Regions from separate parts of the Luteibacter aegosomatissinici genome, predicted to be linked through region 1. Evidence: riboswitches for the same ligand, from Rfam matches in the RefSeq annotation. Region 1 holds a riboswitch; the other holds the start of a gene.

Region 1 (15,721 bases):
CACGGATATGTACTGAAGCGCTGCACGCTGGCGCATCTCATCGATGGTATCGACAGCGTGCTTTCGGCGCGTTACCACGTCAGTCCCGAACTTGCCCACATTCTCGTCGGCGCATTTCGCCATGACGATGATCCCGCGGCCGTACTTACACCGCGTGAAAAGGAGATCGCGCAGCATTATGCCGAAGGCCTCTCCACGCGGCAGATCGCCGAACGATTGCATATCAGCATGAAGACAGTGGGTACCCATCGTGAACATATCCAGGCCAAACTGGGCGTGGAGGGCATTGCCGACCTGACGCGCTTTGCCTTGCGCGTGGGCCTTGTCACGCTGGACAGCTAAGCGCGGATGGAAAAATCCGCACATGCGCGAGGCGCATCTCAGGCCATCGCTGATAGCCCTCGCTCGATAGCGTGGCGATACTGCAAACACGGCCAAATACACGGACCAGAGGAGACACGGATGCCCACGACGACGAATGCCGGGTGCAACGGCGTAAGCACGCGACGATGACAGCCACACCTCTGGAAGGCCTGATCGAAGCCATGGCCGGTGCCGTGGTCGAGGCACAGGCCCGGATCGAACAGGCCCAGGTAGCCAGGCTTGGCGACTACTTTGACGATGACAACCGGCCGAAAAGCGTGATTATCCGCATGCCATCGATGCAACCCGGTTCCCGGGACGGGGACGAGGATCTGTACCGCGCACCGATCTTGCCCCTCGTGCCAAGTACATCCTTGAGGATCAAGGATGTCGAGATCTGTTTCGATGCAGAGCTTGGTCCATTTCACGATGAGGATCCCAGTGCGCGCGGCGTCGAAGGCGTGACGGATGTTGGAGAAAGCCGATGGGCCTTCCTGTCGAAGGTGCGCAAACGATCGGTTGCCCTGGACACGACGGCACGGCGACGTGATAACGGGCTCGGCAAGGTGCAGGTAAAGCTACGCGTCGAGGGCGTGGATCCCAGCGACGGCGTGGCGCGGCTCGCCAACCATTTAGCGATGACCCAAGGGGTCTTCCAGACGTTCAGGCCGGGCGACTAACCCTCCCCCACACCCGGTCGAACCCCGTGGCGCATGAGGCGCGGCGGGTCAATGTCGATACGTAAAGGAGTGACGTTATGACGATTTCAGAACAGTTCCGCGGACTGCCGATGGGCGATCTGGTGGGCGCGCCGCTTATGGCCGCCTGCGAGGCGCAGGTACGCCTGGCCCAGGCCACTGCGGACTTCATCAACAAAGTGGGCTTCGAGCAGAACGCGGAGGGTAAGAGTACGGGCACGACGCGAACCTCCGCGTTCAAGTTCAGTCGCCCCGTACAGAACGCCGAGGGCGAATGGATCGATGAGGCTGTCGAGCTGAATGTGCCGCTGCTCTCCATCGTGAAGGTACCTACGCTGGCCGTGGAGAACGTGGATATCACGTTCGATATGGAGGTGAAGGCGGCCTCGCACGACAAGAGCTCGCTGGATGTCGGTGCGACCGTCAATGCGTCCTGGGGCGGATTCGGTGCGAAGGTATCGGTGCAGGGGTCCGTCGCCTCGCACAAGGAGAACACTCGCACCACCGATAACTCGGCCAAGTATCACGTGAATGTGCAGGCCCGCGATGGTGGCATGCCTGAAGGACTTGCGCGTGTGATGGATATCCTGCAGACGGCGGTAGTGGCGAAGACCGGCACGGCGAAGTCGCCTGACGGTACCACCCCAGGTGCAGGTGCAGGTGCAGGTGCAGGTGTCGGCACCGGCACTGGTGCTGGCACTTCGCCCTGATCCTGATAAGTCAGAAACGACCGTGGCGCAGCCGCGCCACGGTCTACCAGGAAGCGTTGATGTTTGATCTAACCGATGTCCGGTACGTAAAACGGATCGTGGTTGGAAGTAACAACCCGAACCAGATGAGCTCCGAGGTGCAGATCGAAGAGGCACGTGATCTTCTGAATCGGTGTCTCAATGATTCACCGAGGGGGAGGATCCTCGCCACCGAAAAGAGTTTCACTATCCTGCAGATCGGCGAGCACCAGGTTGTGCTGCAGTGGATTTGCTATCAGGTGGGCTTCAACCGCAAGCCGGCGTGGATCGGCGAATGATGTTTCGAAAGCGCAGCGTGCCTCTCGCGATGCTCCTTGCGCACGTCGGTAAGGTCGCAAGGTGGGCGGGAGAGCAGCACGTTTCCGCGTTGGAAGTTGAGTTCGCCGGACGTCTCGCGCGCGATACAGATGGCGATTTACGTGTCGTCTTTGCACGGCGACGACTGACGTGGCGTCGAAGCAAGGCGTCGCACCGATTGAGAGTGTGCTGTGTGGCGGTCGATGAGTGGACGCCACGCCTTTATTGCGACGGCGAAGCCGTCGCTTACCCAGGGACGCTCGTCCCATTCTGACAAGGAGTCGAACATGGCACACGGAAACGCGATCAAGTGCGTCGCGATAGGGCTTCTGGCATGCGGGGCAGTTACTGGACACGCCGCTTCGGCCGATGGGACATGGCAAGGCGTCGTACGCGACGGATCGAACGCGGTACGCGCCACCCTGCAGCGCAAGGGTGATACGGCGCGCGTGCACTTCGGCGAGCCGCGAAACTGTGCGGTCACCGCCGGGCTGCTCGAAGAGGAGGGCGTAAGCGCGCACTTCCGCTTCGGACCTTCGTTCAACGGCGGTGCCTTCTGCGACGCCCTTTACCCTGGCGATCTCGTGCTTACACCCGGCGAAATGGGTACCTCCATGCGTTTCCAGCGCGCTGGCGCAAGCTGGTCGGGGAACCTCACTTCAATCCACCAACCGTGAGGATGCGCCATGGATTCGTTACTCCTGAATCGCTTCTGGCTGCTGCTCGCCGCAGTGGGTGGCGCGGTCTTGCCTGTCGCCATGAGCAAGATTGATTCGAGGTGGCGCGCTGTCGTGCAGGTGATCTGTGGAACCCTGGTTGCCGTGTTCGTGGCGCCCGCGTTCCAGCGGCATTTCCTGCCCGGGGAAGATGTCGAGATACAGGCAGGTGTGTCGTTCCTGGTGGGCTGCTTTGGACTCAAGCTCACGTGGATCATCCAGCGCGTGCTTGATCGCCATGGTGTTGGTATTGCCGATCGCGTCATCACGCGCATTGCGGGGGGAGGGAAGTAATGGCTGCCTTGCTTGCGGTTGACCTGATCGCGTGCTGCACCGTGACGCTGATGTCCGGATGGCTGATTACCGATCAACGGCTTTCGCGGTTCGCGCGCGTGGCTTGTGCCCTGGTGGTGGCGGGCGCTTGCGTTAACACCGTCGGGATTTACGGAATGCTCGCCAACGTGGATGGCTTCTTCTATGGCGACGTCTGGCCCAGCGAAGTGCTGGTGGATATTGGCGTCGCCACCCTGCTGGTTCGCTGGGTCGTGCGGTTGCATGCCTCACCCCGCGAACCGGCTGCTCCCTGATAGCGGGCCGCTGGCGCCCCATCGGTGCGCGAAATCGGCACGGAACAACGCTAAACCCAGCGTGGGCGGGCAAAAGTCAGCAGGATCGGTGCGGGGAGACGCGCCAGGGGGCGCTCTCCCCAGCATCGACCCGCCGGCTGTCGCCGCGTCGTGTGGTGGCCCGGCATCACGAATGGGGATTCCGCCATGACTATCTCGCTCCGTACGCTTGTTGTCTCGCTCTCCTTCCTCTCGTTCGGCATGGGCACGGCCCAGGCCTATGCCATCCACGGCTCCACGCCCGCCAGCATGGGCTCCGGTCATGTGGCCACCGTGTCGTCCCACGCCAGCGCCGTAGGCGTGGAGTGCAAGAACCCCATTGAGTGTTCCTCACGGGCCCGCTAAAACCACGCTGGCAGCGTCGTCGGGTGATGCCCGGCGACGCTCTTCCACCTCAGCGGTGCGGGGATGGCGTCGGGGCGGGTGCGGGCACCGGTACACCCGGGTGGGCGGCAAGGCGCGCGGCGGCGACGCGATGGGCGATGCGGACCCCAAAAATCAGGGCCGTCGTCGCGACAAACGCAAGGACGGCCTGTGAGCGGATCATGGCCGGGTCCTGCAGGTGGAACGATGTGCTGGCCTGGGCCACGCTTGCCAACATGCCACCCACGGCGGCGCCGTGCCAGCCGTGGCGCAAGGTAAGCGCGATGACCGGTACCGCCATGCCCATGCGGACGCAGGTCAGCAGGCCATCGTCTTCCCCCGCGCCACCAGCCACCAGCAACAGCAGGCCGAGGCAAGGGGCGGCGAACAGCAGGGCATCGCGAAGCAGGGGGCTCTGGCGTATGGCAAGCCAGGTCACCGTGCGCTGGGGCAGCAGGGCGATCCGCTCACGAACCGCCAGGATCAACGGGGTGAGGGTAAGGGCCCCCAGATAGCAGCCGAGGACCCAGGCCAGCATCAATGGCAGTGTGATCGCCGGGGCCGGCGATCCGTCAGCCATGCTCACCGTGGAAAGGACCAGGGCATTGGCCGCCGTGGTGATCACCGCGCAGACCAGCGTGGCCGCCAGGATGTATCCCATGTTCACCTGGCCGTCGGGGCGCACCACGGTATAGCGGCTACGCAGCCAGGCCATCGCGGGCATGCAGACGAGGATGGGCGGCAGTGCCGCCATGCAGGCCCACAGGACGCCGAAGCTGGTGGCGTGCAAGGCAGCCATCTCGGCGATAGGCAGCGTTTCGCCAACCGCCAAAGCGGCCCAGTACCGCCGCGGCACCAGCAACAGGCAGGCGAGGCGCAGGCCGGCGGGGAGCATCCAGTGGGAAAAGGAGATGTTGCGGGTGAGCTCGTAGCACGCGGCATACGCGCCCGCGACCGCCAGATAGCGGCCCCAGGCGAGCGGATCCCTGTGTGAAGTACTCACTGCCATCCTCGATGCCGCCGGGGCGGCCGTTCGAAAAAGCCGCCGCCGGGAAGAGTCCCGTTACGACTGACGCTTTCTTGGTAAATGATATAGCGGCAGTCCCTCGGCGGAATACAGCGCCACGACGAAGATTTGCCGAAATAGCATTCCGGTCGGGAAGGCGTGGCGGACCACGCAGTTTCTGCACATACGCAGTGTTACCGTCCGGCCATGAATCTTCGCGACCTCCAGACCCGTTTCGCATCGACGCTCCGTGGTGGGCCGGCCGTGGAGGGCCTGGATGGCCGTGGCATGGCCGTGTACACCAACCAGTACCGGTCCCAGCTGGTTGCCTCCCTGCGCGATACCTACGCGAAAACCCGCCTGTGGCTTGGCGACGGGGTCTTCGATGAGCTGGCCGAGGCCTACGTGGCGGCTACGCCGCCGGATTCCTGGACCCTGGATGCCTACGGCGAAAGCTATATCGCCTGGTTGGACGGGCATTACCCTGCCGACCCCGAGATCGCCGAGCTTGCCTGGCTGGACTGGCACCTGCGACGTACCCTGTCAGGCCCGGACAGTCGGCCGATCGGGCTGGATGGGCTGGTGTCGGCGGACTGGGAAGCGGTGGAGGTTCGCTTCGTTTCTACGCTGCGCTTCCGCTGGACCCGCAGCAATGCCGCGGCTATCTGGCACGCCCTGGCCAGCGAGCGGATGCCGCCCGCCGCTGAAATCTTCGATGTCGATGCCGGGGTGCGTGTGTGGCGCCGCGACTTCTCGCCCCGCTTTACCAGCATGCTCGCGCCGGAGTGCGCTTGCCTCGACCTGGCCCTGGCTGGCGCCTCGTTCGGCGAGATGTGCGAAGCCCTGACCCGCCTGCACGAGCCCGATACGGCCGCCCGTCAGGCCGGTGCGCTGCTGCGTAGCTGGGTCGAGGACGGCATCGTCGATTCGCTGGTCGGCGACTGATCCTTCGGTGGCCAGTGCCGGCGCCGCTAAACTGCGGCGATGATCGACGATGCCCATCTTGCACACGGCCTGGCCGGCGACGAGCTGCCGCCCGATTGGCCCGCTCTCACCGACGACGAAGTGGCGACGCTACTGGCGCGCGTGCCGCGCGCTGGCGCTTCGCGGGCGATCCGCTGGCGATCGCCGCGCCCCCTATCCGCCGCGGCGCTGGTGGAAACGGCGTTTGGCACGGTGTTCGTGAAACGGCACCACGCGAGCGTACGGACCGTGGATGCGCTAAGCGAGGAGCACCGCTTCGCCGGGCGGCTACGGGCGCGCGGCGTCCCGGTACCGGCGCTCTACCCTGACGACACAGGACAGACAGCGATGGGGCGCGGGGCGTGGGTGTACGAAGTGCACGCGCCGGCGCACGGGGCTGATATCTACCGCGATGCGTTCTCCTGGTCGCCCGCCGGCGGATCGCGGCACGCGTGGGTGGCGGGCGGGATGCTGGCGCGCGTCCACCAGGCCGCCGCAGGTTACAAGGCGCCCCAGCGCACGACCCACATCCTCGTCGCACGGGCGGAAATCATCTCGGCTGCTGATCCGGTCACCGCTATCGGCGAGCAGCTGGAAAGCCGGCCGGCCCTGGCGGCCTATCTGCGCGACCGAGACTGGCGCGGCGAACTGCGTGACACCCTGGCGCCATGGCACGCCGCTGCGCACGCCGGCATCGTCCGCCAACCCCGGCTGTGGACCCACGGCGACTGGCACGTCTCCAACCTTTGCTGGAGCGATGCGGGCGAGGATGCCGAGATCACCGATGTGCTCGACCTTGGGCTGAGCGCCGCAACCTTCGCGCTGTACGACCTGGCCACGGCGATCGAGCGAAACGCCATCGCGTGGCTGGATATCGCGCAGGGCGAGATCGGCCGCGTCGACCTTGCGCTTGCCCTGATCGCGGGCTACCACCACGTGTCCCCACTCAGCGATGATGATCTGGCGGTACTGGCTAACCTGCTGCCGATCGTCCACGTCGATTTCGCGCTGTCCGAGGTCGAGTACTTCGAAGGCATTACCCAGCGCCGGGACCACGCCGACGTGGCCTGGCATACGTTCCTGCACGGGCACGCCGCATGGTTCGCCACGCCACCCGGCCAGCGCCTGCGGGAGCAGATCCGCCACGCCGGCGGCGGATTCGTGGTTCAATAGACGTCTTGAAGCGGGGGTGCCTGGCGTTGCCAGGCTGAGAGAGTCCCTTGGAACCTGACCCGGTTAGTACCGGCGTAGGGAGCTTGCAGAGTCACGGATCCTGCCCCTTGGGGGCAATCCGTGCCCGCCGTCGCTTCGTCCGTTCCCCACGAAGACGACCATGACCCTGATCCGCACCCCGCTCGCCCTTGCCGTGCTCTCGCTCGCCGCCACCGCCCAAGCGGCCGACGATGCCCCGCAACAGGCACGTACGCTGCCGTCGATCGACGTGCATGCCAGCACCGCTGCCGGGTACCAGGCAGCCGATACACAGCTGGATACGTTCGGCAGCTTCGGCAGTGCTCCCCTGCATGACACGCCCGCCGCGATCACCGTGATCACGCGTGCGCAGATCGATGACCGCCAGCCGCGCTCACTGAGCGAACTCGTTCGCGGTGACGCGGCGATCAACGACAACTACGCGCCGGCGGGCTATTACCAGGATGTGTCGATCCGTGGTTTCCCGCTCGATCTCGCGACGGGCTTTCGCTTCAACGGCATGATCATGTCGGCCGAGCAGCTGATGGCGCTGGAAGGCAAGGAACGCGTGGAAGTGCTGAAGGGCCTTGGCGGCCTGGAGGCCGGCGTCGTGGAGCCAGGCGGCCTGGTGAACTACGTCAGCAAGCGCCCGGCCGAGGTGCGCAACGTGACCCTCGGTACCGATTCACATGGTTCGGCGTACGAAGCACTGGACCTTGGCACCTGGTTCACGCCGACGTTCGGCGTGCGCGTGAACGCCGCCCACGAGCGTACGCATGGCGTGGTCGAGCATACCGATGCCCGCCGCAGTTTCCTTTCGATCTCGGCGGACTGGAAGATCACCGACCAGGCCACCCTGCTGCTGGATACGGACTACCAGACCAGCGGCGGACGCTCGGTATCCGGCTACCAGTTGCTGGGTGGCACGGCGATTCCCGAGCACCCCAGCCGTACACGCTTGTTGGGTTACCAGCCCTGGCAACGACCCGTCGGCATCGACTCCAGCAACACCACGCTGCGCTTCAACTACCGTTTCAGCGACCAGTGGAACGCGCAGGTCTCCGCGGGTCACAGCCACACCGTGATCGACGACAACGTTGCGTTCGCCTACGGCTGCTTTTATGCCGAATCGTGTGCCAGCGGCGTCACGCCGGGGTACTTCTTCGCGCCGAACGGCGATTACGATGTGTACGATTACCGTAGCCCGGACGATACCCGGCAGAACGATGAAGTACGCGCGTCGCTGACGGGCACGTTCGCCACGGGCGGCATCGATCATGAACTCAACGTAGGCACCACCGCGTTTCGCCGGACGGTCGACCAGCGCGCGTATGTGTATGACTATGTCGGCACCGCCAACATCGATGACCAGGTGGTTCCGGTATTTCCCTCGTCGCCCAACCAGCCCGGCCCCTCCGAACGGCGCCTGACCGACTGGCAGCACACGCTCTTCGCGATCGATCGTGTCCACCTTTCGGACACCTGGCAGGTACTGGCGGGCGCGCGATTCGTGAAGCTGCATGAGCGTGCCTACGATGACAGCGGTGTGCTCGAGCGCGATACGCGCATGACGAAGACACTGCCGCAGGCCGCGATCCTGTGGCAGCCGGCTTCGGCACTAACCACGTACGTCAGCTACGGTGAAGGGCTCTCGCTCGGGCGCGAAGCACCGTACTGGACTTCCAACGGAAGCACGACCCTGCCGCCGCTGCACTCGCGCCAACTGGAAGCCGGTGTGAAGTACGCGGTCAGCGACGCGCTGGACCTGCAGGCAGCGGTCTATCGCATCCGCCAGCCGTACCAGTTCGCGCAACCGGATAACACCGCCGAAGGGTTTACGTTCGTGCAGCGTGGGCAGGAAGTGCACACGGGTGTCGAGTTGAACCTCGCCGGCCGGGTCACCGACAACCTGCGGCTCACGGCCAGCGCCAACGTGATTCGCGCTCGTGCGGAGAACACCGGTACGCCGTCGTACGAGGATCACCAGGTGGTGAATGTGCCGCGCTACCGCACGGCGGTTTACGCGGATTACACCCTGCCGTTTGCGCCGAACCTTGCCGTATTGGGCGGTTGGCGGTATGCCAGCAGCAACGTGGCCACACCCGATGGCGCCACCCGCGTACCGGCCTACCATGTGTTCGATGCAGGCCTGCGGTTCACCACCTCGCTCAGCGGCCATGCGATGACCTGGCGCGTCAACGTGGACAATGTCTTCAATCACTTCTACTGGCGCGACACGGGCAGCTCAGGCGGCGATAGCTACCTGTTCCCCGGCATGCCGCGGCTCGCCCGGTTGTCGGTGACGTATGAACTTTGAGCTTTCGTTCTTCGAGCTGGCCGCCGCGATCGTGAGCGCGGCAGGCGTATGGCTTACCGCGCGGCGCAGTCCGTGGTGTTGGCCGGTGGGCCTGGTCTCGGTCATCGCGTACGCGTGGATCTTCGTGGACGCGAAGCTGTATTCCGATACGTTACTGCAGGTCGTTTTCGCGTTGCTCATCCTTTACGGCTGGCACCGCTGGTTGCGCAACCTGGATGACAGTGGCCATGTGCGCGTCGCTTCACTGGATACGCGCAGCGCCACGTTGCACCTCGCTGTCGGCACGGCCGCCGCACTCGCCCTCGGCTATGCCATGCATCGCTGGACCGATGCATCGTTGCCGTGGCTGGATGCGGCACTGACGGCATTCAGCCTTGTCGCCCAGTGGTGGCAGGCACGCCGTCACGCCGCCGCCTGGTGGCTATGGATCGCGGTCGATGTGATCTACGTGGGTGAGTACGTGTACAAATCGCTGCCCATTACCGCGGTGCTGTACGCGGGTTTCGTCGTGCTGGCCGCCATGGGCTGGCGCGCGTGGAGCCGGGAGCGCGTGGTGGGCGTGGCCGGCTGACCCCGATCCGTGTACGACGGTGGCGAGCCGTTGGGCTCGCCACCGTCCATGCCGCTTAGCTCTGCGGGGGCAACAGCGGAACGCATTCCGCGCCATTGCACTCGATATGCAGCTTCTGTGCGCGGCCGTCGCACTGGGTGAAGAACACGGCATGCTGGCCGTCCACTTCGAGCACGCGGATGCCGCGGTCACACTGCTGGATGGCTGCCACGTCCTGCGCGGCGTTGAACATGGACTTGCCCACGCGCGGATCCAGGCTGGCCATGCCGCCCGGCGGCAGCGCCGTCGCGATCTGCGCTTCATGCGGCTGCGGCGCGTCGGCCGGGATGGGCGCCTCGGTGGCGGGCTTCGTATCGACGGCCTGCGCCGCTGCCATGGGCGAACCCGGCAGCGTGGCCGCGGAGGCGACGCCACCGGCGTCGGTGCCGAGCACCTGCAACTGGTTGTTGTAGTGGTGCGCCGCGCCGTTCGAGAAATCGATGACGATGCCGATGAGGCCACCGATCAGGATATTGCCCCAGACCATGCCGCGGATGGAGGCGGGGAACACCTGCTGCGCGACGACCGAGCCTTCCTTCGTGCAGTTCACCGAAAGCGGCGTCGCGGAGCGGTGGACCTTCGCCGTGCCAGGCGTCGTGACGTTCACGGTGCCGTAGTTGTTGGTGAGCGCGCACGACGCACCGGTGATGGGTACGCCGGACGATGTCTGGCTGTGCACATCCACCTTCTGGTAGCGGCCGCCGGTGATCGATGCACACGCGGTGATACTGGCGACGCACGCCACGACCATGCCGTGCTTCCATAGACGATTCATTGCGATTCCCTCGATAAATAAGCGCATGCGACCGTGCCGGCACGGTGGCGGGCCGGTTGCAGGCGACATGGAAGCGTGGTGGCGGCCCGCATACCCCCTGGTACGTGACGCCGGCGCGGACCTGCCTCCCCTGAAGGTCCCGCGGGCGGAGTTTGAGATATTTCGTAGGTTCGCGCCATATACCCGACCATCTGGCCGATAGGCATAGCCGGCAGGCCTTCTAGAATCGGCCCAGACCCAGGCAAAGGCGCCCCCCAATGCACCGCATCCTGACGTTCCTTGCGCTGGCCAGCCTCACCGCCGTGGCGAGCGCTGCCGGAAATGCCTTGCCTGGTGCGCTCGACGCCCGGGGCACGCTGTCCAGCGAAGGGTTGGACAGCGCCTGGCACGAAACCATCGACCCGGTAAGCGGGGCCTGGCGTATCGATGTGACGCACCCCGCCCGGTCCTACGCGGATGGTGCCGACGCGGCGGGCCGCTGGCACCGTGATATGTCCGGTGGCGTGCATCCACTGGATTCCGATGAAGCCAAGGCCGTGGCCATCACCGAGGCGTGGCTACTGCGCTTCGGCTGGCTCGACACGAATAGCGTCGCCATGGGGCCATCGGTGGTGACGCGCGAGCGCGGCATGGATCTGCGCCGAACGGTGGCGAAACCGGAGGGCGGGCGGGAGGTAACCCTGTGGTTCGACCAGACCACAGGGCAGCTCGTGCGCGCCAGCTGGCGAACCTCGTTCCTCACCGCGACGCGCGAGTTCGCGGATTACCGGGATACGGGTGGCGTGGCGTTGCCGTATCGCGTGGACACCACAACGACGATCGACAGCGGCACGGAAGACAGCCGCGAAACCGTGACGATTACGGCGTACACATCGCCGTCGATGGGCACGCTGGCGACCTCGTTGGCGCGTCCCCCCGCGTTACCCGGAGACGTGACGATACGCGGCACGGCAAGGGTCGCGTCGGTTCCCATGCTTCTCGAGGGCGGTGCCTTGCTGGTCCAGGCATCGATCAACGGCAGCAAGCCCATGCCCTTCATCCTCGATACGGGTGGCCACGCGATCCTCACCGAGGCTGCCGCCAGGGCATTGGGCATCCAGGGGCAGGGTAAGGGCGTGAGCACCGGATCCGGCCCGGGTTCGATGTCGATCACCTATGCGAAGGTGAAGAACCTTGGGCTGGGCGAAGCGAGCATCGCCGACCAGACCTTCCTGATCATGCCCTTTGGATTTGGTTTTTCAGATCGCGGTGCGCGCGAACCGATTGCCGGGATCCTGGGCCTGGAGGTCTTCGAGCGTTTCGCCACCACCTTCGACTACGATCGCGGCCAGCTTTCACTGGTGCCCTTCGATCTGCAACCCACATTGCCAGGCGCCGGGGAGCCGGTGCCGCTGCGCTTCACGTTCGATATGCCAGTCGTTGATGGCGCGCTGGATGGTCAGCCTGGCGTGTTCGGTATCGATACGGGAAATAGCGGCTACCTGTTGGTGTTTCCGCAATGGGCAGAGCGGCGCGGCCTACTGGACCGGTATCGCAAGGGCCTCCCGATCGCGGCGGGTGGCGGCGTGGGCGGCGCGTTTGTCTCGCGACTGTCGCGTTCGCGCCAGCTCGATATCGGGCCGGTCAGCGTGAAGGGATACCTGGTGCAGCTGACGCCGCCCCATGCGGGCGCGACGGCCAACGTTTCCGAGGCCGGCAACATCGGCCAGGATGTGCTCTCGCGGTTTCTCGTCAACGTCAACTACCGCCGCGGCGCCATGTACCTCGCGCCGCGCACCGCGCCTTCGCCCGCGCACGTCGAACCCGGCATGCGTGCCGCCCGCAAGGAGGCCTCCGCGGATCGTTTCACGGTCGCTACGGTGATGACCGGCAGCCCTGTATGGAAAGCAGGCATCCGCGCTGGCGACGCCATCCTCAGCGTGGATGGGGTGCCAGCGGCGACGTTGGGCAACTGGGGTTTGCGCGACCGTTTCGACCGGGCGAAACAGGGTGATCGCGTCGTGCTGGGCATGGCGAACGGCCACAGGGTGACCGTGACGCTGGATGACTTCGTGCCAGATTAATCCGACGCGTTTTTCAGAATACTTCCATAGCCAATAAGCACGATGACACCGCATCATGCGCGGGTCGTCGTAGCCCGGTGGTTCACTCTCGGATAGGGGTGGGCCACCGGGTACTGCCCGGCAGCGGCCGGGGCGTGGGACGCGTCCCGGCCGCTTCAGTTCGAAGGGTGCGCGGAGGCGCCCCAGTCATCGGCACTGAACTGCAGGTGCAGCACCGTCCGGTTATCGTCTTCCAGCGGTGGGTTGTACTGCAGCGTCGTGCAGCCGGTGGCCACCTGGCGCTTCAGTGCCAGTGCCATCGTCTTCGTTGTCTGCGGGCCGTAGACCGGGGTTCCGGCCTTCGTTGTCTTCAGCGCCACGCGGTAGCCATCAGGACTTACCCCGTCCGGCATATCGGCAGGCGGTGACTGCCCCCCATCCAGCCCCACCACGTCCAGTTTGCGGCCGCAGCTGCCGACGCTGATGATGTCGATGCCATCGAGCAGGCTGGCGATGAACCGGTCTGCATTCTCGGTGAGCGAATCCACCGCTTCCACCGTGGTGCTTAGGCGCACCTTCACGAAGTACATTTTTCGATAGAACAGGTAGGTGCGCGAGGTGAGCATGTCGCGCTGCGCGTCGAACACGATAGGCAGGAAGCGGCCATCCTGGTGGCGACCACCGGCCAGCTTCGCGGTGTAGGGGGATTCGTCGCCCCACCATACGTTGCGGTAGATTTCCTGGCGCTCCGCGAATGCTACGGATTCGCGGAAATCCTGCACGGCCTGCGCAAGCATCTTTGGTTCATCACCCTGGCCGGCCGGGTAGATGAACACGTCCGCGATCACCCACTCGGCATGGTCGATGCCGTAGCGAAGGGATACGCCCGCCGCGATGTCGCCCTCGTCGGCGTAGTTCTTGACGGCCTCGAGCGTGGCATCGGCCAGGCGCCGTGGCGCGATGATCCAGGTATCGTCCACCACCCCGCGGTGGGTCTGCGCATCCACCGGCACGAGCGGGGGTGCCGTGGGGGCGCCCTGCGCGCCCACGGAAAAACTGGCCACGCACAAGGCCAGCAGCACGGGAATCACACTCCACCGCCACATCGTTTCCAAAACCCCTGCAAGATCGAACGCGAACCCCGTGCGCGCACTATAGCCGTCCATATGCCTCATGGGGAGCGCTTGCCGGCACGCAGTCGTCGGCGGAGGAAAGCCAGGGTCAGCGCTTCCAACTTGCGCGGCTGGTGCGGGCCAACCGGGGCAACCTGGCGGTGCAATTCGCCATCGGCCCAGCCCAGGAATACTTCCGGGTGGATATACGAGGCGCGGCAAACCGCAGGGGTATTGCCGAGAACCGCCGCCACATCCTTCACAGCCTGCGCAAGCGCCGCTTTCATCGCCCGCTCGCCGCCTTCATGGGGTATGGGCGTGGCGGCAAGCACCGCGACGGCCTGGACCGTGCCGCCCCAGGTACGGAAATCCTTCGCCGTGAATTCCCCGCCCGTCACGTCCCGCAGGTAATCATTCACCATGCCCGAATCGATGGGCTGTCGCTGGCCCTCGTCATCCACATACTGAAAAAGCCGTTGGCCGGGAAGCTCCTGCACCCGCCGCACCGCCTTGACCAGCCGCCGGTCATCCAGAACGACGTCACGCCACTGCCCACTCTTGCCGCGGAAGTGGAACTCGATCCGCCCACGTCGCGCCTCCACATGCCGGGAGCGCAGCGTCGTCAGTCCGAACGAGTGGTTCTGCCGTGCATACGCGTCATTGCCCACGCGGATCATGGTTTCTTCAAGCAGGCTGACCACGAGCGCCAATACCTTGTTGCGGGGCAGCCCCGGTAGCGAGAGGTCCTTGCGCAGGCGGCGGCGTAACGCGGGCAGGGCGGCACCGAACTCGAGGATCCGTGTGAACTTTCCGCGGTCACGCTCGCTGCGCCACTTTGCGTGGTAGCGGTATTGCTTGCGCGCCCGGGCATCCCTGCCAGTGGCCTGCAAATGGCCGCGCGGATGGGGGCAAATCCATACCTGCGTGTAAGCAGGCGGGATCGCGAGGGAGCGAATCCGGGTCAGCACCTCCTCATCGGTGACGCGCTTGCCATCGATGCCGATGTACTGAAAGCTCTTGCCGCGCCTGCACCGGGTGATGCCATCGTCGGTATCGCACACGTAAACGAGGCCCGCCGCTTTCGCGTGGGCCCGCTCATCGGTTGCCACCACGAGGGCATCGGCAGGAGGTCGTCGGGACATGGCCGGCAGTGTGTGCCGGCCGGCGATCAAGGCGCGGTGAACGCGCCGTCAGGCACTAGCCCACCCGGCAGAATGCTGCCTTGAGATAGCGGTTCTCGGGGACGTTGCTCGCTACCGGATGGTCGGCGCCAGCGCCATCCACGTGAAGGATCTGGATATCACGCCCGGCGTTGAGCGCCACGCGGCGAATCATCTCGAGGAAATCGTCCTCACCCACCAGGCCGGTGCACGAGCAGGTGAGCAGGATGCCGCCAGGCGCGAGCACATCGAGCGCCGTGCGGTTCATGGCGAAGTACTTCTTCAGCGCGTTGACCACCTGGTTGCGATCGCGGGTGAGCTTGGGCGGATCAAGCACCACCGCATCCCAGGTTTCACCCCGGGCGATGGCCGCGCGCAGCCACTCAAAGACATCGCCTTGTTCGAAGCGTGCTTCCACGCCATTCATGCGGGCGTTCTCGCGGGCTACTTCCAGGATCGCCGCGTCCGCATCGACACCGGTGGCTTCCAGCGCGCCGGCCTTCATGGCGTGCACCGCGAAACCGCCGGCATTGCAGCACAGATCGAGCACGCGGCGGCCACGCGCCAGTTCGGCGAAGCGGCGGCGATTGTCGCGCTGGTCGGCGAAGAAGCCAGTCTTGTGCCCCAGGCCCGGTGCCGCATGGAACGCCAGGCCATGCTCGTGCACATCCACCGCCGCGGGTGCATCGTTGGAGCGCACGTCGAAGGATTCCTGGCGCTGCACGTGCTGCTC
Region 2 (15,721 bases), 1.2 Mb from region 1:
TGGCATGACCCAGGCACACGAACCGAACAAGACCCCCGCCGCCCCGGCCACCCAGGCCACTGGCGATGACGAAAACCTCTGGCTTGACGACATCGACGGCGCGAAGCCGCTCGCATGGGTGAAGGACGAGAACGCGAAGACGGTGGCGAAGTACGCCGATTCGCAGGAGTTCAAGACCCTCGACGCGCGCATCCTCGAGATGCTCGATTCCGATGCCAGGATCCCGATGGTCAACAAGATCGGCGATCACTTCTACAACCTGTGGCGCGACAAGCAGCACCCCAAGGGCATCTGGCGGCGCACGACCCTGGCCGAGTACCGCAAGGAAAACCCGGCATGGGAAACGGTGATCGACGTGGATGCGCTCTCGGCCGCCGAAAAGGAAAACTGGGTATGGCATGGCGTGCAGTGCCTGAAGCCGGATGATCGTCTCTGCCTCGTCTCGCTCTCGCGCGGCGGCGCCGATGCCGATGTGATTCGTGAGTACGACCTCTCCACCAAGAGCTTCGTGAAGGATGGCTTCAGCCTGCCCGAGGCCAAGAGCCAGGTGTCGTGGATCGACAAGGACCACCTGTTCGTCGCCACCGATTTTGGCGCCGGCTCCATGACCGATTCGAGCTACCCGCGCATCGTGAAGGAGTGGAAGCGCGGTACGCCGCTGTCGTCCGCGACCACGGTGTACGAGGGCAAGAAGACCGACATGTCGATCTCGGCCTACCGCGACCTCACGCCGGGCTTCGAGCGTGAATTCGTGATGCGCGCGCTGGAGTTCTACAGCAGCGAGACGTTCGTGCGCGGCACCGATGGCAAGCTCACCAAGATCGATGTGCCCAACGACGCGGAAACCGACGTCGAACGTGAGTGGCTGCTGATCGAGCCGCGCACCGACTGGAAGGTGGGCGGCAAGACCTACCCCTCCGGCTCGCTGCTGGCCACGAAGTTCGACGACTACATGGCAGGCAAGCGCGATATCACCGTGCTGTTCACCCCGGACGAGCACAGCTCGCTGGCCAGCCACTCGTGGACGAAGAACCACCTCATCCTGAACCTCATGCGCGATGTGGTCAGCGAGATCCAGGTGCTGACCCCGGCCGCCAACGGTCCGTGGAAGAGCGAATCGCTTGGCGGCGCCCCGGCACTGAGCACCATGGCCGCCACTGGCATCGATGCCGATGAAGGCGATGATTACTTCCTGACCGTGTCCGGTTTCATCCAGCCCACCACGCTGTACTACGGCGTGCTCGGCAAGGGCGACCGCGAGGCGCTGAAGCACACCCCGGCGTTCTTCGATGCCTCGAAGTTCACCGTGAGCCAGCACTTCGCCACCTCGAAGGACGGCACCAAGGTGCCCTACTTCGAGATCGCGCCGAAGACCATGAAGGCCGACGGCACCAACCCGACCCTGGTGTACGGCTACGGCGGTTTCGAAATTTCGCTGCAGCCGGCCTACTTGGCGGGCCCCGGTCGTTCATGGCTGGAGAAGGGTGGCGTGTATGTCATTGCCAACATCCGTGGTGGCGGTGAGTACGGCCCGCGCTGGCACCAGGCGGCACTGAAGGCCAACCGCCCGCGCGCCTACGAGGATTTCGCGGCGGTGTCGCAGGACCTGATCGACCGCAAGATCACCACCCCGAAGCACATGGGCATGATGGGTGGCAGCAACGGCGGCCTGCTGGCCGGCAACATGCTGACCCAGTACCCGCAGCTTTACGGAGCAGTGGTAAGCCAGGTGGCCCTGCTGGACATGAAGCGTTACCCGCACATGTCGGCCGGCGCCTCGTGGATGGCCGAGTACGGCGACCCGGACAAGCCGGAGGAATGGAAGTACATCCAGACCTTCTCGCCGTACCACAACCTGCACAAGGGCACCCACTACCCGGCCGTGCTGTTCACCACCTCCACCCGCGATGACCGCGTGGGCCCGGTGCACGCCCGCAAGATGGCCGCCCGCATGCAGGCCATGGGCTTCGATGCCAGCTTCTACGAGAACATCGAGGGCGGCCACGGCGCCGCGGCGGACAACAAGCAGGCCGCCTTCATGAGCGCCCTGGCCTACACGTACCTCTGGGATCACCTGAAATAGGGCTCACCCGGCCCATCGGGCCCGGCCGCCCCGTAGGAGCCCACCCTGTGGGCGACAGCTTTTACGCGATACCGCCGCAGGCCCTGCGGCGCAACCGCGAACGGCGTCGCCCACAGGGTGGGCTCCTACCGGGGGCCTGAATGGCCGCCGGTGCCGCCTGCGCCCCTACCCCCGCGTTCTTGTATCCTATTGGGCTGCTTCACTATCCCAACTGCATCAAGGAACGCCCATGGGCCTGCACCTCGTCCCCGCCGGCAAGAATGTGCCGGACGAAATCAACGTCATCATCGAAATCCCCAAGGACGCCGAGCCGGTCAAGTACGAAGTGGACAAGGACAGCGGCGCGATCTTCGTCGACCGCATCCTCTCCACCCCGATGCGCTACCCGTGCAACTACGGCTACGTGCCGGGCACCCTGGGTGGCGACGGCGATCCGCTCGACGCCCTGGTCATCCTGCCCCTGTCGCTCGTGCCGGGCTCGGTCATCCGCTGCTACCCGGTCGGCATGCTGAAGATGTCCGACGAGGCCGGCGCCGATGAGAAGCTGGTCGTGGTCCCGGTCGAGAAGGTGTTCGCCGGCTACGCCCACATCCGCGATATCAAGCAGGTCTCCGGCCATTGGCTGGAGCGCATCGGCCACTTCTTCGAGCACTACAAGGACCTGGAGAAGGGTAAGTGGGTGAAGGTGGAAGGCTGGGTTGGCGCCACCGAGGCCAAGGCCGAGATCAACGCCGGCATCGAGCGCTACAAGGCTTCCAAGTAAGCAACACCCCGCAACACGGTAGGAGCCCACCCTGTGGGCGACATCTTTCGCGGCGTCGCGGCAGGCCCTGTGGCTCTTCGCGACCAGCGTCGCCCACAGGGTGGGCTCCTACAGAACGCCGAAGGCCCGCTGTTCGCAGCGGGCCTTTTGTTTCAGCCGCGGCCGAGCAGGCCGCGCAGGTCGATGATGGCCGCGTTGGCGCGCGAGATGTAATTCGCCATCACCAACGAGTGATTGGCGAAGAAGCCAAACGGTGAACCATTGAGCACCACCGGGCTGCCCAGCGATTTCTGCGATTCTTCCAGCTCGCGAATCACCTGCTGCAGGCTCGCATCCGCGTTCTTGCTACGCAGGATGGGCGCGAAATCGTGGCGGATCGCCTTCAGCTGCTCAAGCAGCGTCCAGGTGTAGCCGCGTGCTTCGTAGAAGTTATCGTCGATCTTGTTCCACGGTGTCTTGACGTACACCGCCTTCGCCGGCCCTGCGTTCGCGGCCACATCAGCGTTGGGCGCCGCGTCGACCTTCAATTGGCCCACGCTCGCCGACAGCCGCTGCGACAGCGAACCCAGCCGCGCCGACACCGTCTGCAGGTAATCGGCGAGGTTATCGGCACGCGCATAGAAGTGCGCGTTGCCATCTTCCGCATCGCTCAGCCGGCCCAGGTAATCGCCCAGGTCATCGACGGCCTTGCCGTACTGCGACTCCGAACTGGGGAACAGCCAGCGATCGTTCGGGCTGTTAAGCAGCGGATCGGCCTCACCCAGTGCCTTGTCCTCGGTGGACTGCGTCTGCGAACGGCTGAAATCGTTGCGCAAGGCACGAGCCAGGTCGCGCGATGCCGTGAGCGAGCCAAATTCCCAGTTGGGAATGTTGTCCATGAAGGCGCCCGGCGGGAACTTGTCATTACTCAGGTAGCCACCACGCTTGTCCATCAGCGTATCCACGGAACGGATCAGCGTGTAAGTGGTGACCGCGCCGGTACTCATGGGCCGGCCGATCTCCTTCATGTGGGCGGTGGTGACCTGCACCGGATCGAATTGCGCCGGCTCCTTGTCCCACCACCACATGAAGAACAGGACGAGCAGCACCAGCACCGCGAGAGGCACGGCGATAAGCAGACTGAGCGGGCGGCGCCTGCGGCGGGGTGCAGGCGAGGGGGCGGCGGTCGCGTTCATGCTGATCCTTCTCCGGTGCGAGCGATGCCCCCAAGCTTACCTAATCAGTGCTTCGAGGGTTTCGCCGGCTCACCTTTCTTGCCCAGGTTCTCCAGCAAGGTGGCCATGTCCTCGGCGTGTTCCTCTTCCTGCGCCAGGATGTCCTCCATGATCCGACGGGTGGTCGGATCGTCATCGCCGATGTAGCTCACGATCTCACGGTAGCTATCGATCGCAATGCGCTCGGCGACCAGGTCTTCCTTGATCATGTCGACCAGGTCCACGCCTTCCACGTAATCGGCGTGGCTACGCGAAAGCAGGCCTTCCGGGTTGAAATTGGGCGTCCCGTCGAGCTGGGTAATGCGCTCGGCGATACGGTCCGCGTGCTCCTGTTCCTGCGTGGCATGTTCCAGGAATTCCGACTTCACGCTTTGCGAATGGATGCCCGGTGCCATGTAGTAGTGATACTTGTAGCGAAGCACGCAGACGATTTCGGTGGCGAGCGCTTCGTTGAGCAGTTTGATCACCGTTTCGCGATCCGCGCGGTACCCCGCCGTCACGGCGCCGTTATCGATGTGCTGGCGGGCACGCTTACGGATGTTCTCAATATCGCTCACAAAGGGTTTTGCGCTGGGCATTGCCTGTGCTCCGTTCAAAGGGAGTTGGGTAGGGGCCTGACGGTAGGGCGGGTGCCGAAAAGATGGGGTGAAGGGCGCCGGCATCACGCCTTCCGGTACACCTCGCCCCCCTGGTCCCGGAATTCCAGCGCCTTGGCATCCATGCCCGCCGCGTAATCACGCACATCCTGGGTGATCTTCATCGAGCAGAACTTCGGCCCGCACATGGAGCAGAAATGCGCGCTCTTGTGGGCATCCTTCGGCAGCGTCTCATCGTGCATGGAACGCGCTTTCTCCGGATCCAGGCCGAGATTGAACTGGTCGTCCCAGCGAAACTCGAAGCGCGCCTTCGACAACGCGTTATCACGTACCTGCGCACCAGGGTGGCCCTTGGCCAGGTCGGCGGCATGGGCGGCGATCTTGTACGCCATCATGCCGTCGCGCACGTCCTGGCGATCGGGCAAGCCCAGGTGCTCCTTGGGCGTGACGTAGCAAAGCATGGCCGTGCCGAACCAACCGATCATCGCCGCGCCGATGGCGCTGGTGATGTGGTCGTAGCCCGGCGCGATATCCGTGGTCAGCGGCCCCAGCGTGTAGAACGGCGCCTCGTGGCACACCGCGAGCTGGCGATCCATGTTCTCGCGGATCAGGTGCATGGGCACGTGGCCCGGGCCTTCCACCATGCACTGCACATCGTGTTTCCAGGCCACTTTCGTCAGTTCACCCAACGTATCGAGTTCACCGAACTGCGCGGCATCGTTCGCATCGGCGATGGAGCCTGGGCGCAGGCCGTCGCCCAGGCTGAAGGCCACATCGTAGGCCTTCATGATCTCGCAGATCTCCTCGAAGTGCGTGTAGAGGAAGTTCTCGCGGTGATGCGACAGGCACCACTTGGCCATGATCGAGCCGCCGCGTGACACGATGCCGGTGACCCGGCCCGCGGTGAGCGGCACGTAACGCAGCAAAACGCCGGCATGGATGGTGAAGTAATCCACGCCCTGCTCCGCCTGCTCCACCAGGGTGTCGCGGAAGATTTCCCAGGTGAGCTCCTCGGCCACGCCACCCACCTTCTCCAGGGCCTGGTAGATCGGCACGGTGCCCACGGGCACGGGCGAGTTGCGCAGGATCCACTCGCGCGTTTCATGGATGTGTTTGCCTGTCGACAGGTCCATGATCGTGTCCGCGCCCCAGCGCGTGGCCCACACCAGCTTTTCCACTTCCTCGGCGATGCCGGAACTCACCGCGCTGTTGCCGATATTGGCGTTCACCTTGGTGAGGAAGTGCCGCCCGATGATCATCGGCTCGGCTTCGGGGTGGTTGATGTTGGCGGGGATGATCGCGCGGCCGCGGGCCACCTCGTCGCGCACGAACGCGGGCGTGATGGCGGCCGGCAGCCGGGCGCCGAAGGCCTCGCCCGGGTGCTGGGTACGCAGGGCGCTGTCCCCCAGGGCCTCGAGCCGCTGGTTCTCGCGGATGGCGATGAATTCCATCTCGGGCGTCACGATGCCGCGGCGGGCGTAGTGCATCTGGGTGACGTTGGCACCGCGCACCGCACGCAGCGGTGCGCGCGTGGCAGGGAAGCGAATGGCGTCCAGCTTCGGATCATCGGCGCGGGCCCGGCCAAACGCGGAGGAAAGCCCATCCAGGCGCGCCACATCGCCACGCTCGGCGATCCACGCGGCGCGCAGGGCCGGCAGGCCCGCTGACAGATCGATGGGGTGCGCCGGATCGGTATACGGCCCGGAGGTGTCGTAGACGACGATAGGCGGGTTGGCTTCGCCGCCGAACAGCGTGGGGGTCTGGGCCTGGGCGATCTCGCGCATGGGGACGCGCAGATCGGGGCGGCTGCCGCCGACGTGGATCTTGCGCGAGCCAGGGAGCGGCGTGGTAACGGCGGCGGACAGCTCGCGGGCGGCGCGGGCGAGCTCTTCGGACATGGCATTCATCGGCTTCTCGGCTCTTGGGGAGGGAGAAGCGGACGCGCCGCCACGGCCGGCCGGCGCGCATAGGCGCACGGCTCCCGTGGACAAAGCTTCCTACGCCGGTACTGACCGGATCAGGTTCAAAGGGACTCTCTCAGCCTGCGCAACCGCGCCGGCACCCCCGCTTCGGGGCCGATTCAAGCACGAAGCGGGGAGGAACGCGAGGCTTAGCCGCGCGGCGCGTACGCGCGCATGAACATCTCGACCGCGGCGAGGGCGTTGTTCTTCACCTCTTCGGCGAACTGAACGGCGCAATCCTCGCAACCAAACAGGCGGCGGATGAGCAGATCGCCCTTGAGCAGGGCCAGGAACTGGGTGGTGGCGCGGCTGACGTCCGGGATCTCGAGCTGGCCGCGCTCGGCGGCGTCGCCCAGCAGGCGGCTCATCAGCTTGTGCATGCGCACCGGGCCCTCTTCCCACACCAGGCGGCCAAAGCGGGGGTTACCGCCCGACTGGCAGTCGGAAAGGATGGCGCGGAACGTACCCACGGATTCCGTGTTGGTTTCCATGGCCGCGTGGCGGCTGGCGATGTTGGTAAGCGTGGCGCGGATATCGGCGCCGGCGCTGAAATCGAACAGGTCATCGGGCAGGCGTTCCTGCACGTGGGCGCGGATGACCTCACGGAAGAGGTTGTCCTTGTCGCCGAAATGGCTGTACACGGTGAGCTTGGACACACCGGCCGAAGCCGCGACGGCATCCATGCTGGTACCGGCGAAACCGCCCTGGGTGAAGAGCGCCTTGGCGGCATCGAGGATGGCCGCGCGCTTCTCCATGTCTTTCGGACGCCCCGGGCCCTGGGTCTTCATTTTCGGGCTGGCGTTCATGGCTGCACCTTCACAAACAAAAGTTATGACTTTATTATACGCAGCGGTTCAGTTATTTCCAGCATGGCGCGCATATTTTTGTCGCGACAGCAACCGGGAACAGGAGCGGAACCGCCGTCCTACCTTAGAATGATGTGGGGCCGCCCGCCCGCGGTCTCCATGGCTACCCGGCCCCACCCCTACCTGCCATTCAGCCGGCATGGGGGGCAGCCAGGGGGGTGACTTCCGTCAGCCCCGTGCGGTGACTTCCGGCACTTCGCCAGGAAGCACCGGGACCGCAGCCTTTGCACATCAGGAAAAGCGGCGTGTAACCCGTTATCCTTCCGAATCTTTTTTCAGCTTTTCGTACGGGATTGAACACCATGGCGATGAATTTCGAGCAGGCCCGCCAGAACATGGTCGAGAACCAGGTCCGCCCCTGGGAAGTGCTGGAGTACTCGGTACTCGACACCCTGAAGGCGATCCGCCGCGAGGATTTCGTGGCCTCGGCCCATCGCAACGTGGCGTTTGCCGACCTGAACCTGCCCCTGGGGCACGACGAGGTCATGATGAAGCCGGTCATCGAGGGCCGTGTCCTCCAGGCCGTGGCCCTGAACAAGACCGACGAGGTCCTGGAAATCGGCACGGGCTCGGGCTACCTCACGGCCTGCCTGGCCAACCTGGCCGGCAAGGTCCACAGCATCGACATGCACGCCGACTTCGTCGACGCTGCCCGCCAGCGCCTTGCGGCCGCCGGCGTGGCGAATGCGACCCTCGAGGTGGCCGAGGCCGTCAACGGTTACACGCCGGCCGGCGTTTTCGACGTCGTCGTGGTCACCGGCGCGGTGCACGCGGTTCCCGAAAAATTCGTACGCTGGCTGAAGCCGGGCGGCCGCATGTTCGTGGTCCGCGGTGATTCGCCGGCCCAGACAGCGGTGCTGCTCACCCACGAGGGCGAGGGCCGGTACCGTGAGGAATCGTTGTTCGAAACGGACCTTCCCTACCTGGCGCATGCCGCGCCGGTGAAGCGCTTCGTGCTCTGACCTTTACAAGATCCCCCCATCACCCACGAGGCGAACCCATGCGCTTGAAGCTCCTTACCGTTGCGCTGGCCCTGGCAGCGGCACCCTTCGCGAGCCATGCCGAAGACCTGCTTGATGCTTACCGCCAGGCCCGGGCGAACGACCCGGTGCTGTCGCAGGCCGATTCCACCCGCCTCGCAACCGGTGAGGGCGTGACCCAGGCCCGTGCGCTGCTGCTGCCCCAGGTCAGCGCGCAGCTCAGCCTCAACCAGAGCGACCCGAACGGCCCCACCCGCGAGCCGATCTACGGCGCCGACAACCGCACGATCGTCGGCTACTCGGGCGATATCGGCCACACCCGTACGCGTGATGTTGGCGCCACGGTGAGCCAGAGCGTGGTCGATTTCAGCAAGTACGCCGACCTGAAGGCGGCCCGCTCCTCGGCGGATTCGCAGAACGCCACGTACGATGCCGCGCTGCAGGCACTGTCGACCCGCGTGGCCACCGCGTATTTCCAGGTGCTAACCAACGATGACGCGCTGACCTTCCAGAAGGCCAACGAGCAGGCCCTGGCGCGCCAGCTTGAACAGGCGCAGCAGCGTTTCGACGTGGGCCTGTCGGCCATCACGGACGTGCAGGATGCCAAGGCCCAGCACGATACCGCCGTGGCCCAGGTGATCACCGCGGAGAACACCCTGGCGGATTCGCGCGAGGCGCTCACCCAGATCACGGGCCAGCCGGCCGACAACCTGAAGAAGCTGCGCGAGCAGCTGCCGATGGATCCGCCGAGCCCGAACGATGCACAGGCCTGGGTGGCCGAAGCGGTCAAGACCAGCCCGACGATCATCGCGGCGCAGTACAACGTCGATTCCGCTGAGCACAGCATTTCGTCGGCACGCGCCGGCCACTTGCCGACGATCGATGCCACGCTCGGTTACAGCAAGAGCACGGCGTGGAACCAGAACGCCGGTGCCGCGTCGTCGGCAGGCACCACGAGCGCGAACGGCCGCGGTGCTACGTCGGTCGGCCTCACGCTGAACGTGCCGATCTTCTCGGGCGGTGCGACCCAGTCGCGCGTTCGCCAGTCGATCTACCAGCGCGATGCGGCGCAGGATTCGCTGGAATCCGCCCGCCGCCAGGTGGTGCGCGATACGCTGAACTACTACCGCTCGGTCGTGGCCGGTATCAGCAAGGTCGAGGCGACGAAGGCCGCCGTGGAATCGGCCGAAAGCGCACGTGATGCGACGCAGGCAGGCTTCGAAGTGGGTACGCGTACGATCGTGGACGTGCTGATCGCGCAGCAGAACCTTACCTCGGCGCTGAGCGATTACTCGCAGGCCCGCCACCAGTTCGTGCTCGACAAGCTGCTGCTGAAGCAGACGGCCGGCACGGTGGACGTGAAGGACCTGGAAGCGGTCAACTCCCTGCTCCAGTAAGCTCCGTAACGGTTGGAAACAAAAGAAAGGCCGCGGGCAATCGCGGCCTTTTTTATGCGCGCTCGACAAGGCCGCTCTTCCGGTGCGGGCGCGAACGAAACCCTGAGTCATCCCGTCACGTTTCCTGACACGCCGCCAAGGCATTCCCCTACATAGGGTCACGTCCAACCCGATGCATTCTGTGCCAGCCCATTGAAGGGCGCTTATTGAAAGGGAAAACAGCATGAACGCCATTCGCACTACGCTCGCGCTAGCAGCGATCGCAAGCGCCACCACGGCGCACGCCGTGCCCAGGAACACGTATGGCCCGGCTGAAGAGGTTATCGGCGTCCGCTACCACGTCGTCGGCTTCGACAAGGGCTTCAAGCATGACGCCGCTCGCGCCCAGGCTTTCAAAAAGGCCATGGACGAATGCCACAGCCGCGAGGGCTATATGACCGACTTCCAGGCCGGCGCCACGCAGACGGTCATCACCATCCAGAATGGGGTCGCGGAACCCGCCTACGCCACGTGCCGCACCAACATCGTGGAGCCCAAGCGGGAGGGCGTCTTCCTCGCGGTTATTCCGGAGGCCAGGGTGGACTTTGCAGGCGGTATCCGCATCACCGCTACGGGTGCGCTGAGCCAGGCGTATTACGCGGTGATCAACAAGGCACCGCAGGTGTGTCAGGCAGGCGGCGAACAGGTCAAGCACGTGGGGATTGGCTTCGAACGCGCCGAAAACCAGCCGCCGGGCACCATGGTGGCAACGGCCGACGTCACCTGCTCGCCAGCCGTACGGCGCCAGTGATCTACGCTGTACGACGCACTCTCACCAAGGAAGGAAGCGCATGAAGATCATCACCACACTGGCCATCCTCGCCACCCTGGGCTCGGTTGACGCCGCATCGGCGTCGCGCGCTTCGCTAGCGCCACTGTCATCCCCGATCCAGCGCGAAGGCGTCGAACTTCTTCGCGGCGGCCTTACCGGGCGCGACCTTGCCCACATGCAGCGCACGCTCAACGACGCCATGACCGCCGACTGTGAATCCACCGGTGGCCGCGTGCTCGGTTTTGCCACGCACTCGACGCGGCGCAGCGACGGTGAGTTCGAGGTCAATGCCGAGCTTACCTGCGGCACAACCTGACCAGACTGGGGCATCACCCTGGCCGATCACTCCTGAAGCAGGCGATCCACCAGCTTCATGACCTTGCCAACGGAGCCACGCTCGCTATCGAACACATGGCGGGCGTGGCTTCCCATCGCCTCACGGCGTTCCTTGTCGCGGAGCAGCGACAGCACCTGCTCACCCAGCTCATCGCCGTCCTTTACGCGCTCACCACCACCTTCATCGAGCAGGGCCTGGGTGATTTCTTCGAAGTTGTACGTGTACGGTCCCACCAGCACCGGCTTGGATAGCGCGGCCGGCTCGAGCACGTTGTGGCCGCCGATGGACACCAGGCTGCCGCCCACAAATGCGACATCCGACGCTGCGAAGAAGCGCAGCAGTTCGCCCATGGAATCGATGACGAAGCACTGCGTCGCCTGGCCGGGCACCTTGTCCGCGCTGCGCGTCGCCACGTTGAAGCCCAGGCTGCGCACCGAGGCCTCGACGGCCTTGAAGCGCTCCGGGTGGCGCGGCGCGATCAACAGCAGGGCATCGGGCAAGCGGCGCATGACCTCGGTGTGTGCCTCGAAGACGCACATCTCCTCGCCCTCGTGCGTGCTGGCGGCGATCCAGACCGGCCGACCGGCACCCCACGCTTCGCGCATGGCATGGCCAGCCTCCAGCGCAGCACTGGGTACCGGCATGTCGAATTTGAGGTTGCCGCAGACGGTGAGCTGGCTGGGCTCGGCGCCGAGCAGGCGGTAGCGGGCCGCATCGGTACGTGATTGGGCAGCAATGTGGCTGACGCAACGCAACGCACGGCGAACCAGCGAGCTCATGCGTGCGTAGCCGCGGAGTGATCGCTCCGAAAGGCGGGCGTTGGCGATGAGCAACGGGATACCGTGGCGGCGGCAGGCGAAGTAAAGGTTCGGCCAGATCTCGGTTTCGACGATGACGGCCAGGCGCGGGCGCGTATTGCGCAGGAACCGTTTCACGGCGAACGGCAGGTCGTACGGCAGGTACACGCTGTGCACCGAGTTGCCAAACAGCTGGCGGACGCGCTCCGAGCCCGTGGGGGTCACCGTGGTCACCAGCATGGGCGCGTGCGGGTAGGCCTCCATCAGTGCCTTCACCAGTGGCTCGGCCGCGTTCACCTCGCCCACGGACACGGCATGCACCCACAGGCAGCCCGTCATCCGGGGGGCCTTGAAGCTGCCGAAACGCTCGCGCCAGCGCACGTGGTAATCGCCGTAGCGCATGCCGCGCGCCATCAGGCGAACCATCACCAGCGGCGTGAACAGGTACATGGCCAGGTTGTAGATCAGGCGCAGGAGCACACTATCCCCGGGATGGGCGGTTGGCCCGGCAGTATAGCCGCCCCGGTCCGCTACAATGCCCGGCCATGCCAGGTATGCCCCGCCCCACCCTGACCCGCTCGATGCTCGCGCCCCGAAACTGGCCGGCGTGGCTTGGCGTGGGTGTCATCTGGCTCATCGCGCACCTGCCGTTCCGCTGGCTCATGGGCCTGGGCCGCCTGGCCGGCCGGCTGGCCCTGCACCTGAACAAGGAGCGCCGGCGCATCGCGGCCACCAATATCGCCCTGTGCTTTCCGGAGCTATCGGCCGATGAGCAGAAGGCGCTGGTCCGCGCCAACCTTTGCGATGTCGGCATGATGCTGGCCGAGTTCGCCCTGGGCTGGATGGGCTCGGACAGGGCGATCGCCCGCGTGCCGGTCACGATCGATGGGCTGGAACACCTGGAAGCCGCCCGTGCCGAAGGCCGTGGCGTGTTGCTGGTGGGCGGCCACTTCTCGCACCTGGAGCTTTGTGCGCGGCTGGTGTCGCAGCGCATCCGCATCGCCGGCATGTACCGGCGCATGGATTCGGATGTGTTCGAGTTCGCCGTGCTGCGCTCGCGCCTGCACTACGCCGCGGCCATGTTCGAGAAGGATGATATCCGCGGCACGGTGAAGTACCTGAAGGCCGGTGGCACGCTGTGGTACGCCCCCGACCAGGACATGCGCAGCAAGGACAACGTGTTCGCGCCGTTCTTTGGGGTAAGGGCCGCGACGATCACCGCGACGCACCACCTTGCGCGGCTGTCCAACGCGGTCGTCATTCCGTTTTACCACCGCCGCCTTCCGGATGATTCGGGTTATGCGATGCGGCTTGGCGCGCCGATGACTGATTTTCCGTCGAAGGATGCTGCGCTCGATACGGAACGGGTGAACGCGCAGATCGAGCAGATGGTGCGCGAAGCGCCGGAGCAGTACCTGTGGGTACATAAGCGCTTCAAGACGCGCCCGCCAGGTGAGCCGAAGATCTACTGAGCTTTCGCCGGGCTTTCCCGAAACTTTCTACGCGGCAACGGCTGCTAAATCGTTCGTTCTCACGAAAGTCAGGCGAAAATTTCACGGCGTAGAACGTCCGTCGATATCCATCGAGACGGACCTTTCCCATGCCATCGCTCTTTCGCTTCGCTCGATCGCTGCACGGCCGCGCCGGCTGGCACAGCACGCCTTCGCACGCACTGGGCGCCGTGCTGACTTACTGCGGCCGTTCGCTCAAGCGCTGGCGCAAGCACGACGCGTGGCTCGCCTTCCTGGAGTCGCCTGCCATGGCGGGCATCACGGAAATCGACAAGGTATTGCTGGAGCGTTACCAGCACCGGTACATCAGCAAGGCGTGGAGCGCCGAGCAACGCCTGCAGGCCGTGCGCGACCACTACGAGTTCGCGCTTGCACGCTTTCCGCGCGAGCTCTTCCACATGCTGTACCGCGAACGCCAGGTGCTGGCGGGCAAGCTCACGCTGCGCGATGGCGGCAAGCTTTCCTTGCTGCTCAAGGCCCCCATCCGCCGTGGTCGCGAAGGCGAGCTCAGCCTGTCGCTCACCGACGAGGAAGGGCTGCAGATTTCCTACGTGCAGTTTTCCATCATCAACGGTGGCCGAACCATCGTCATCGGCTGCCTGCAGGGTGCGGCGAACGATGCCGGGCGCGAAGCCGTGCGTGACCTGACCAAACAATGCCACGGCCTGCGCCCGAAGAACCTGCTGCTGTCGATGGTCCGTTCGCTCGCCGATGCCTTTGGCATCGATGAAGTACTCGGCGTGGGTAACGACCGGCACGTGTTCGCCGGCATCGCGAACAAGGTGAAAGCCGATTACGACGGGTTCTGGCTGGAAGCGGGTGGCGAGCTCGGCGACGCCGGCTTCTACCGGGTGCCGCCGCGTGAACCGTTGCGCCTTGAATCGGAGATCGAGAGCAAGCGGCGCAGCGAATTCCGCCGCCGCGAGGCGCTGCGCCACGAGGCGTGCGAACTAATCCTGGAGCCGTTCGGGTTCCACCGGCCCGCCCTTGCCGCGGCGGCGTGAAACCCGGCGCTCGTACAGCTTGGCGTACTTCAGGAACGCATAGAACGCGTGGACCCGGGCGGCGATAAACCCCGCCCACCCGCCACGCCAGTGACCACGAAGGAAGTAGTAACGGGCAAAGGCGATGGTGGGATAGGCCACCATGCGCAAGCGCAGTGCGCGCGGTTCGCGCGTATGCCGGTCGGCCACCTGCAGCGAGGAATAGCGGTTGGCCTTGTCGACACGACCGGCGATATCACGCTCGCCATGGTGGTCGATGATCACGTCCAGGCGGGCCACCGGCCCATCCACCTCGACGCTTTCGTGCACTTCGTGGCCACTCATGCGCGCGTGTTCACGATCGAACAGCCGCACGTAATGATTTAATCGCGCGCGGCCGGGTTGCCAGCGCCAGAACACCCACTCGCGACGGAGCAATTCGAAACCGGCCACGGCGGGTGCCGCGAGCGCGGTGCGGATGCGTTGCGCGGCATCCGCCGGCAGGGTCTCGTCCGAATCCAGCAGTAGCACCCAACGGTGCAGCGCCAGCTGGATGGCGGCCTGCTTCTGTGCGCTGTATCCCGCGAAGGCCTGCACATACACGCGCGCACGAGCGCGCTCCGCGATCTCGCGCGTGCTATCCGCCGACCCGGAATCCAGCACCACGATGTCATCGGCGAAAGCGACCGACGCCAGGCACGCACCGATGGTGTCGGCGTTGTTGAAGGTGGTGATGACGACGGAAAGCCGCTCACCCACCATGCGTCTGTCCCGCATCCGGCAGGTCGGCATACAGGGCGGCGCACCACACGGCGAGGAGCCAGGCGGCCAGCAAACCCCACCATGCCGAGTAGTACGCCATATGGGTATTGAGCGGGAACAGGATGGAGAACAACGCGACCGCAGGTGGGAACGCACGCATGCGCGCGTCGGCATCCGCGCGCCACCACGCGCGCAGCGCGAGCCCCGCCGCGGCAAGCCACGCCAAAAGGCCCAGCGTGCCTGTTTCCGTGGCGACTTCGAGCACTACCTGGTGCGCGTGGCAGGCGCCTTCGCCATCGCCACATTTCTCGATGGTGAGGAAATGATCGCCGGGCGCGGCGTACGCCGGGTAGGCCACGCGGAAGCCGCGCACGCCCACGCCGTTCACGGGGTGGGCCGCGTAAAGGCGAAGCGAGGTTCGCCAGATATCCAGACGGCCGGTAAGGGCCGTATCCAGGCCCTGGCGGGTACCGCTGAGGGCGGGCAGCGTGTGGGCGATGCGCTCACGGAAGCGCGGCGATACCTGCCACGCGAGCAGCCCTGCGACGACCAGCACCAGCGCAGCTGCCCCGCACGCAAGGGCAAAGCGCTTGATGCTGCCAGCCTCGCGCCACAGGAACGCCAGGCCGACCAGGCCATAGCAAAGCCAGGAAGCGCGCG

Evidence for each region. A riboswitch is a leader RNA that binds a small molecule or an ion and turns the genes downstream of it on or off. The one in region 1 is predicted to bind thiamine pyrophosphate.
Region 2: another riboswitch for thiamine pyrophosphate. It lies ahead of thiC (phosphomethylpyrimidine synthase ThiC); the one in region 1 lies ahead of L2Y97_RS02530 (TonB-dependent siderophore receptor).

What each region holds. Positions count from the first base shown of each region.
Region 1 is NZ_CP095742.1:558,475-574,195, forward strand. Features, by position in the region: gene L2Y97_RS02475 (response regulator) at 1-342, shown strand, start outside; gene L2Y97_RS02480 (DUF2589 domain-containing protein) at 510-1,043, shown strand; partial or broken gene L2Y97_RS02485 (DUF2589 domain-containing protein) at 1,121-1,693, shown strand; gene L2Y97_RS02490 (hypothetical protein) at 1,831-2,088, shown strand; gene L2Y97_RS02495 (hypothetical protein) at 2,395-2,784, shown strand; gene L2Y97_RS02500 (hypothetical protein) at 2,794-3,117, shown strand; gene L2Y97_RS02505 (hypothetical protein) at 3,117-3,410, shown strand; gene L2Y97_RS02510 (hypothetical protein) at 3,597-3,794, shown strand; gene L2Y97_RS02515 (MASE1 domain-containing protein) at 3,844-4,815, opposite strand; gene L2Y97_RS02520 (HvfC/BufC N-terminal domain-containing protein) at 5,026-5,763, shown strand; gene L2Y97_RS02525 (phosphotransferase enzyme family protein) at 5,803-6,954, shown strand; TPP riboswitch at 6,957-7,052, shown strand; gene L2Y97_RS02530 (TonB-dependent siderophore receptor) at 7,115-9,289, shown strand; gene pnuC (nicotinamide riboside transporter PnuC) at 9,279-9,860, shown strand; gene L2Y97_RS02540 (hypothetical protein) at 9,916-10,674, opposite strand; gene L2Y97_RS02545 (aspartyl protease family protein) at 10,932-12,737, shown strand; gene L2Y97_RS02550 (hypothetical protein) at 12,893-13,807, opposite strand; gene L2Y97_RS02555 (DNA topoisomerase IB) at 13,888-14,970, opposite strand; gene L2Y97_RS02560 (class I SAM-dependent rRNA methyltransferase) at 15,026-15,721, opposite strand, start outside.
Region 2 is NZ_CP095742.1:4,319,630-4,335,350, forward strand. Features, by position in the region: gene L2Y97_RS19405 (prolyl oligopeptidase family serine peptidase) at 1-2,083, shown strand, start outside; gene ppa (inorganic diphosphatase) at 2,313-2,846, shown strand; gene L2Y97_RS19415 (DUF2333 family protein) at 2,999-4,021, opposite strand; gene L2Y97_RS19420 (ferritin-like domain-containing protein) at 4,066-4,638, opposite strand; gene thiC (phosphomethylpyrimidine synthase ThiC) at 4,722-6,563, opposite strand; TPP riboswitch at 6,634-6,732, opposite strand; gene L2Y97_RS19430 (TetR/AcrR family transcriptional regulator) at 6,767-7,423, opposite strand; gene L2Y97_RS19435 (protein-L-isoaspartate O-methyltransferase family protein) at 7,786-8,445, shown strand; gene L2Y97_RS19440 (TolC family outer membrane protein) at 8,484-9,860, shown strand; gene L2Y97_RS19445 (hypothetical protein) at 10,084-10,650, shown strand; gene L2Y97_RS19450 (hypothetical protein) at 10,691-10,987, shown strand; gene waaA (lipid IV(A) 3-deoxy-D-manno-octulosonic acid transferase) at 11,014-12,279, opposite strand; gene lpxL (LpxL/LpxP family Kdo(2)-lipid IV(A) lauroyl/palmitoleoyl acyltransferase) at 12,360-13,277, shown strand; gene L2Y97_RS19465 (VirK/YbjX family protein) at 13,406-14,320, shown strand; gene L2Y97_RS19470 (glycosyltransferase family 2 protein) at 14,267-15,076, opposite strand; gene L2Y97_RS19475 (O-antigen ligase family protein) at 15,051-15,721, opposite strand, start outside.